2 regions of the Pedobacter sp. SG908 genome follow, and region 2 is predicted to be linked to the other one. Evidence: riboswitches for the same ligand, from Rfam matches in the RefSeq annotation. Region 2 holds a riboswitch; the other holds the start of a gene.
What was found. A riboswitch is a leader RNA that binds a small molecule or an ion and turns the genes downstream of it on or off. The one in region 2 is predicted to bind thiamine pyrophosphate.

Region 1 (4,220 bases), 840 kb from region 2:
AATGAACTGCAAAGTTCTTTAAATCTATTGGAAATACCCACAAATTTTTAACATTTTATTAAAGTATTTATACCTCATGGGGCTAAAATCTTAGATTTTCCATTTTTCGAGTTCATAAGCACTGTCCCAAAACATCCATTCTAAACGGGTTGCCATTTCAAAAACAGCCAGCATTTTTTGTTGAGTTGCTGCATTAGCCTGCGCGGCCAGTTGATCGGCGATATCAATCGCTTTTTCTACTGCTGTAGCAAATTCAACGCCTGCATACATATCGATCCATCTTTTATAGGGATTTTGATTGTCGGTCTGTTGTGCAAAAATATGGTCGCCAACTGCCTTATAGATCCAAAAGCATGGCAAAACGGCTGCTACTGCTATTTCTACATTGGCGTACGCAGCCTGGCTAAGAATATAATTGGTATACAAAAGTGTAGATGGAGTAGGTTGCACTTCGTTTGCTAAACCAAATTCTACAAAATAACTTTCGTGCAGACTACGCTCGGCAAAAATGGCACCTGTAGAAAATCCGGCAAAAGCCATCACCAAATCTGCATCTTGCATACGGCCACTAATGGTGCTTAAGGTTCTTCCAAATTCCAATAAGTAATAGGCATCCTGTGCCAGGTAGAAAATAAATTTTTCCTTTGGCAAAGTACCATCACTTAGCTCCAGGTTAAAAGGCATGGTTAAAATTTTGTTATAGATGGGTTTAACCCTTTCCCAGGCATCGTCGCTCCACTTCATTGAATAATTAATTTTAAAGGTTCAAAAAAGTGGTTTAGCGGTCCATTACCTTCACCTGTTTTTACTTCACTACCTGCTTGCAAGGCCTGACTAATGTAGTTTTTTGCATTTTTAATTGCAGCCAGCAACGTTTTGCCTTTAGCCATTTCTGCGGCTATAGCTGATGAAAGTGTACAGCCCGTTCCATGTAGATTTTTAGAAGCAATAAAAGTACTTTCGAGTATAACGGGAGCATCGCTTCCGCAAATTAAAACATCATAAATTACCGGACCTATTAAATGCCCTCCTTTAACCAGAACAGCTTTTGCCCCTTTTTCAATAATTTTCTTACCCGCACCAATCATATCATCGAGGTTATGAATGGGTTGTTCGGCAAGGATAACCGCTTCATCAATATTCGGAGTAACCAAGCTTACTAATGGAAACAATTTGTTAATTAATTGCTCAACAGTATCAGGTGCTATCAATTTATGACCACTGGTAGCTATCATAACGGGATCTAAAATAACAGGTACTTTCGGCAGGTAATTCTTAAGTTCTGTTTCAATTATACCAACCACTTCTGCCAGGTTAATCATTCCGATTTTAATGGCTACTGGCGCTATATCATCCAATACCGCTTGTAACTGATCTTTAATTATTTCGGCTGGGATGCCGTGCACTGAGCGCACTCCCATTGTATTCTGCGCCGTTACCGCTGTAATTACCGATGTACCAAAACAGCCCAAGGCAGAAAAGGTTTTTAAATCGGCCTGAATGCCTGCACCACCGCCACTATCCGAGCCGGCTATTGTTAATACATTAATATAATTCATTGCTAAAGACTTCATTTTGTTGTACAACTTCAGGAGTCTTCAAATGCAGCATGCATTTTTACGCATTTTTTGCAGACAAACTAATTTCCTACGCCGGCATGATCCGGATCAGGTTCATTTATAGGGTATGGGATTTGAGGCATAGTGCATAGGGTTTTTAACCTTCCGCCTTTTACCTTTTATCTTTCACCTATAAAATGGGTATATTCTCAGCCAACTTATTTGAAGGCACCCCTAAAGTTTTATTTTGTTTGCAATATAGTGCTTAGTTTTTATTCTTCGTTTATAGAAATGAATTATAAGCGAAAAGTTGGCACCTTAACAGCGAAAGGCCTATTAAAATTGACAACTCTAAAAAACAAAAACCCCGATTTTACATCGGGGCTAAAACATAATAATTAATAAGGGATAGCGTTTATATTTTATCGGGCTGATAGAACCGAACGGTACCATCTCCTTCATTTGAAACAATTAATAAACTTCTGCCATTCGGACTATCTTTTGGTTTAACAAACATTAAACCCTCAGGCGCATCGCCTGTAGAGCATAACTGAACAAATTTTGGTGCCGCTGGATTGGTCACATCATAAATGGCGATTGCATCTGCACGTTCCAGACCAATAAAAGCCAGGGTTTGTCCGTTTACTTGTGCAACAGTTACACTTTCTACTTCTACGCCTTTATTATCTGAGCGATCATCATCGTATTTACCGGCATCAATTACGTGTTGCTCAAGGTCTTTACCGATGTTGGTTACCAAAGCTCCCGTATTTGCATTAAGAATACTCACAGATCTTCCTCCGGTTGAAAATAATTCCTGATACACTTTGTTTGTACCAACCATAGTAAAACCAGCTGTATTGGTTACAGTAAGCCTTCCCAAATTCGCATCTAACTGCAGGGTTGCAGCATTAGGAAACTTAGCCGGATCTAACATCAGATCTTTTACGCGTACTTCTTCTTTCGCTTCTTTTGGTGTATAGTCCTGGCGGGTATCGCCTTCATTTGCCAGCGCCAGATAGGCCGTACCATTAGTAGTAAAATAAGAGATTGCATCTGGCAGGTAATAAGCTTTTATTGGCCATGTACCCAAAACTTTTTTACCATCTTTATCACTAACATCGAAAGCATTTTCAGCCAGGCTAATATCTCTTGTGCCTAATGGAATAATCTTCGTAATGGTTCCTGCTAAGATATCAACTTCAGCAACGCCGTTGTTTTCCTGTAAGGTAACATAAGCTTTCTTAGAATCGCTGCTTACCGCAATGTATTCTGGCTCAATATCCTGGGCAAAACTCGCATTATAACCATAAATCCTGAAACCACCAGCCAGTAATGTAGCTTTTTGTGGTTCAAAGGCCGAGAAATCAAGCGTTTTTACCGAATAATTATCTTTGATATTAATAATAGAAATAGTGCCTTTAGGATCAACCGTATAAGCCAGGTTCGGTTCACCTTCGTTGGCAGATAAAATGTAGTTGCCATCTGGACTAAAAGTTACCATATCTGGCATGGCACCTACTGTAATTTTTTTAACTTCTGATAAATCTGACGTTTTAAGCACGAAAACATCACCATTGCCTTGCTTATCAGCTCCATCTAAAGCAATTGCCAATAAACCGTTACTAACTGCTACGCTATTAATACCAGCGTTGACTGCAAAGGTTAAGGTTTGCAATTTTGTAACAGTTGGATACTTGCTCATATCTACTACATCAACTTTGGTTCCCCCATCATTACTCACTACAAATAATCTTTTCGTTAAGGGATCGTATGCAGAAATCTCTGAAGCGAATTCTCCACCTAAATCAATAGAGGTAGTTTCTTTAAAACTGTCGATTTTTTCAGGAACGATAGCTTCAATTGGAGGATCTACAATCGGATCATCAGTTGAATCTTTTTTGCAGGCAGCAATTGCCAACGACGCAATAAGAATTGCACCAAATAGTTTTTTACAGTTCATGGTTTTAATATCTGAACCGCAAAAATAAATTGCTAAAATGCTGTTTTTTAGGCGCTAATTGTTATCATTTTATTAAGAAAATATAAAGGAAATAAATAAAGTCCTGTGATCAAACAATGCAGATCCTCACTCAATTGAAGGGTTCAAGAAAAGAAATGTCATTATTAAAGAGCCAACAATTTCTATCTGCACTAGGTTTTTGCATTAGGGATAGCAGTGTAAATCCTTTTGTTGTTGGCTTAAGCGCAGCCGAAAGTATAACAAAAGATTGAAACGGATAGCCCGACCCTTGCGCAGCTTGGGACATGTCCAAATAAATAGAATACCCCTAAAAGCACGAGAGATAAAGCATATTAAAAGGTTTTAAACCAAGGCTTACTTGTTTTTCTATAAAAAACGGCCTACAAACCCATTTAGGTTTATAGGCCGTAACCCCCTTTAGTTAAGCAAAATAATTGCTTTAAATTGCTGCTTTAACTGCTGTTACCACCTGGGCTACAGTAGTTATTCCTTTAGCATTAGCTGCCGATGTTACAGTTCCTGTTGAAGTAAGGTAACTTTTGATCAATGCTTGCTGATTGGCACTGCCATATAAACCCAATAAGGCGATATTATCATACGCACTATAAGTAAGGTTGCTGCTGTTGGCAAATGAAATCATAATAGAAAGCGGATCTGTTGCGGTAGTCCAGGTATTG
Region 2 (4,220 bases):
TAATGGCTTTAAAATCAGGATGCCAATATAAAACAAAATCGCCATTGGGTGTTTATCTTCCAATGACGATTTACTGTTTTTTAGCTTTAAGCTTTTCTAAAACTTAACGTTCAGGCTTAACAAAAAGTTGGTTCCCGCCTGTGGATAAAAAAAGTTTTCGGTTACCCTGCTTCCACCTGCCTGGTAGCCATAGGTATAACCATTGCTTTCGTATTTCTTATCGAAAATATTGTTTACCAGTAAACCCAGGTTAATATTTTTAACGCCTGCAAATTTAAAATCGTAGCCTAAACGTGCATTGCTTACCCAATAACCGTTAATGGTCCTATCGTTGTTCTGCGTATTATCCAGGTATTGTTTGCTTACATACTTGCTCTGTAAGGCTACAGCAAAACCACTAACAGGTTTGTAAACAAGCTCCCCAAAAAGAACGGCTTTGGGAGAATAAGAAATATCAGTCAATTTGTAGTTGTTTACAACAAATCCGCCATTATCGTAATCTTCATAATATTCGGTAAAGTTCTTGATTTTGTTTCTACTCAACGCAGCATTGGCGTTTAATACAAATTGCTGGTTAATGATATAAGAACCATCTACCTCAATCCCTAAACGATAGCTTCTGTCTACGTTCTGACGATAGTTGGCTCCAACATCATTTATTTGCCCGGTAACTACCAATTGGTTTTTATAGAACATTCCGTAAGCATTGGCACCTAAATTAAATTTATCATTTTTAAATCGATAACCTAACTCTACATCATTCAAACGTTCAGGTTTTGGAGAGATGCCTGCTACCGCAGCATCTGTATAATCATCTCTGTTAGGCTCTTTGTTGGCCACACTAAACGAGGCATATACATTGCTCTGTGGATTGATAAAATATGTTGCCCCAAATTTCGGGTTAAAGAAATTTAAGGTTTCGTTAATGGCCAAAGTGTTCAGTTTATTTTCCGTTCCGGCAACATCGAAATACACCCTGCGATATTGCAGGTCGGCAAATAAACTTAACGATTCAACAGGGCTGTAGTTTACTTTACCATAAACGTTAAAATCGGTTTTAAAACCATCATTATCATAATAATGTCTGTCTATATTTCCGTTTGATGCATATTGCGCCCAGATCACCTGCCCAAAGTGTGCGCCTTTATATTCGTTATATGCACCGCCCAAAGTAAAGTTTAAATTCTTCTGCGGCACATAATTAAAGGCATAAGTAACACCATAGAAATCGTTATCCAACCAGCGCCGGCGGATCAGATCTGTTTCGGTAACCGGAGTTCCGCCTGGAATAACAACCGGATTTAAACCATAATTTTTCAGTTTATCCTGCACCCGGTATTCTTCATAATAACCTTGGCCTTGGGTATAATGTAAGGCGCCATTAAAAGAAAACTGATCAGAAAACTGCCTGGCATAAATTAACTGGTAATGGTTCTGCGTATAGTTATCTGTTTGGTTATTGTATAAGAAACTGTTATAAGTTCTGCCTGAATTTAAAAGGTTTGCAGCATCTTCTGCACCCAATCCATTTCTGGCGATATAGGCATTCATTCCGGCTACGTCATTTTCCAGGCGCGATTGCGGAATACCGTTCCATGATTGATAGGTTTTCTCATTTCCCGAAAAAACGTTTACACGCAACAGGTCTTTATCTCCGTGGTAGGCACCAGATAAGAAATATGATTTAAGCAAGGATGAACCGCGGTCTACATAACCATCCGAACTGATTCTTGATAAGCGGCCGTCAAAACTAAAGCGATTGTTAATCAAACCTGTTCCAACCTTTATCGTGTTTTTCCAGGTATTGAAACTTCCGTAAGTGCTGTTTATTTCGGCATAAGGTTCCATTTCGCTGGCAGTTGTCTGAATATTTAAACTCGCACCAAATGCACCTGCACCATTGGTTGAAGTACCTACACCGCGCTGAATCTGCACGTTATCTACCGATGAAGCAAAATCGGGCATGTTTACATAAAACGTACCTGAACTTTCGCTGTCGTTTATCGGAATACCATTAACCGTTACATTGATCCTGCTATTGTCGCTACCACGGATACGGATGCCTGTGTAACCTACGCCAGCACCAGCATCAGAATTAACCACAACTCCCGGTGTGTTTTGAAGGATGAAAGGCAGATCCTGTCCGAAGTTATTCTGCTGGATTTCCTCCTTGCCAATATTCTTGTAGGTAGTGGCCGATTTTTCTGTTGCCCGTGTTGCACGAACAATTACCTCCTCAGCTAAGAAATTTTGTGGTGAGAGGCTAAAATCTAACGCGGTATTCTGTTTAAGCTCTACAGTCTTTTCGATTGTTTTATAGCCTACATAACTCACTACAATAGTGTATTTTCCATTAACGAGGTTTGTGATACTATAATTTCCTGAAGCATCGCTTACAACTGCTGTTTTTTGATTTCTTAATTTAACCGTAGCACCAGGAAGAGGTTGCTGATTTTGATCTGTTACCTTACCTGTAACAGAAATTTGTGCCGATACAAAGAAGGGCAACATTGCAACAAGTGCTGCAAAAAGTAAATTTTTCAATTTTATTGTTTTTAGTTAAACTCATCGGAAAAGGGGCATTGCCGATTTTCAGTTAAACTTCCATAACTCCAATCCCTACGCCGGCATTACCCGGATCAGGTGCATGGTCTTTAAATTCCAATGATCAAAATTCAATTTTCAGACGTTTGGAAATTGAGTATTTTGATTTGATTATTCAAAGCCAATGGGTATGATCTCAGCCTGTTTTTGTGTTATTTAAACAAGGCACCCCTAATGATGGTGCAAATGTAGAAAATTTTAAGCAATTCGAGTGTTTTTTGATACTTTCTGGGTTAAATCTCTAAAAACTGATTGCGCAAATGGTGAATTTTGTACCTTTTAGGTTTAGAAAACGAAGGTTCTGTGCCCTGAAGCAAACCGCTGTACCTAAACCCGACAGCAGCGGACACGGAGTGCAACGAAGTAAAGCGGATGGCAGGGCTACAGCACCTATGAAATACTAACCTTTCATTTCCTAAAAAGAAAAACATTTTATTATTAGTTGGAAATGAGCGGTTCTATGCTTTTGGCTTTTTCAGCCCCGCTTTCTGGTACGAGTTCCGATGAAGGATCGGAAGCGCTTCCCGACAATCGGGTTTATTTGACAAAATTTGGCGCCCTGAAGCAAACCGCTGTTAATTAAACCCGCCGGTTGCCAAAAGCTACTAACAATCGTCTCCAAACCAAAAAAACTTAATTTAATGAAAGAATGCCACTTTTCCTTATTCCTGAATTACAGGGTCAAAAAATCATCAATAGCCTTAATTGCATTCGCTACCCTTTCATCGCCCAAACCGCCAATTACTTTGTAATTCGCATTTAAGGTGCGGAGTTCTTTATGCCAAACCTCCATAAAATACTCTCGTTTCTCCGGAAAATCGCGCAGCGGATCGTCCTGCCATGGTAAATCGATATCCATCAACAAGTACAGATCGTACGGCCGTTTCGGCAAGGCATCTAACACAATCTCTGGTGTTTCGCCAAGCACTTCATCGCTCCATATCTTTACGGTAATAAAAGTGGTATCGCAAATAATAAAATCGCTTCCGGTGGTTACTAAAACTGCATCCTCTAAAGCGACCTGACCATAGTACATATTCACTTCATCTTGTAGGGTATAATCGGCAACCAGGTTTTCGCAATAGTAACGGGCATACTCTGGCACCCACGAAACTTTATAGTATTTTGCCAGCAATTGAGATATAGTAGATTTTCCCGTACTTTCCGGACCAACAATAGCAATCTTTTTAATATTTTTATTCACGATACGTTTTCTTGAATACTGTCAAATGTAAAAGAAAAAGCCTTAAAAGAAAAAATCCGGTTGAGGAGGGCTCCTCTAACCGGATAATAAACCAAACAAACTATTTATGAAGAAATCCTCATGGCGGGTAACTAATCCGCGGAGGAAGCTTTAGATCATTGTCTAAAGTATATACAAAACGCATATATGTTCTGCTTATTACAACATTATTGCCAATATTTCGATCATCACAACTTCGTGACTTAATTCTGACTCACAGCACCACTTTTACGAAATTCTTTTAACAATAATTAACATTTACAATAAAATCGTACATTTAATTTTTACATCCGTGTATAATTTATAGTACAATCAGAAAAATAGTGTTCATTATTTAAAACTATTTGTACTAAATGCTGTTACTTATTTAAGA

Region 1: it holds a riboswitch for thiamine pyrophosphate, as region 2 does, so the genes downstream of both, thiD (bifunctional hydroxymethylpyrimidine kinase/phosphomethylpyrimidine kinase) here and FHT21_RS15835 (TonB-dependent receptor) in region 2, are expected to answer to the same signal.

What each region holds. Positions count from the first base shown of each region.
Region 1 covers NZ_JAAOYY010000002.1:1,037,018-1,041,237, reverse strand. Annotated here, with positions in the region: gene FHT21_RS19535 (TenA family protein) at 91-744, opposite strand; gene thiD (bifunctional hydroxymethylpyrimidine kinase/phosphomethylpyrimidine kinase) at 741-1,559, opposite strand; TPP riboswitch at 1,627-1,805, opposite strand; gene FHT21_RS19525 (choice-of-anchor I family protein) at 1,975-3,522, opposite strand; gene FHT21_RS19520 (M57 family metalloprotease) at 3,983-4,220, opposite strand, start outside.
Region 2 covers NZ_JAAOYY010000002.1:195,832-200,051, forward strand. Annotated here, with positions in the region: gene FHT21_RS15835 (TonB-dependent receptor) at 97-2,544, opposite strand; TPP riboswitch at 2,599-2,786, opposite strand; gene FHT21_RS15840 (ATP-binding protein) at 3,278-3,808, opposite strand.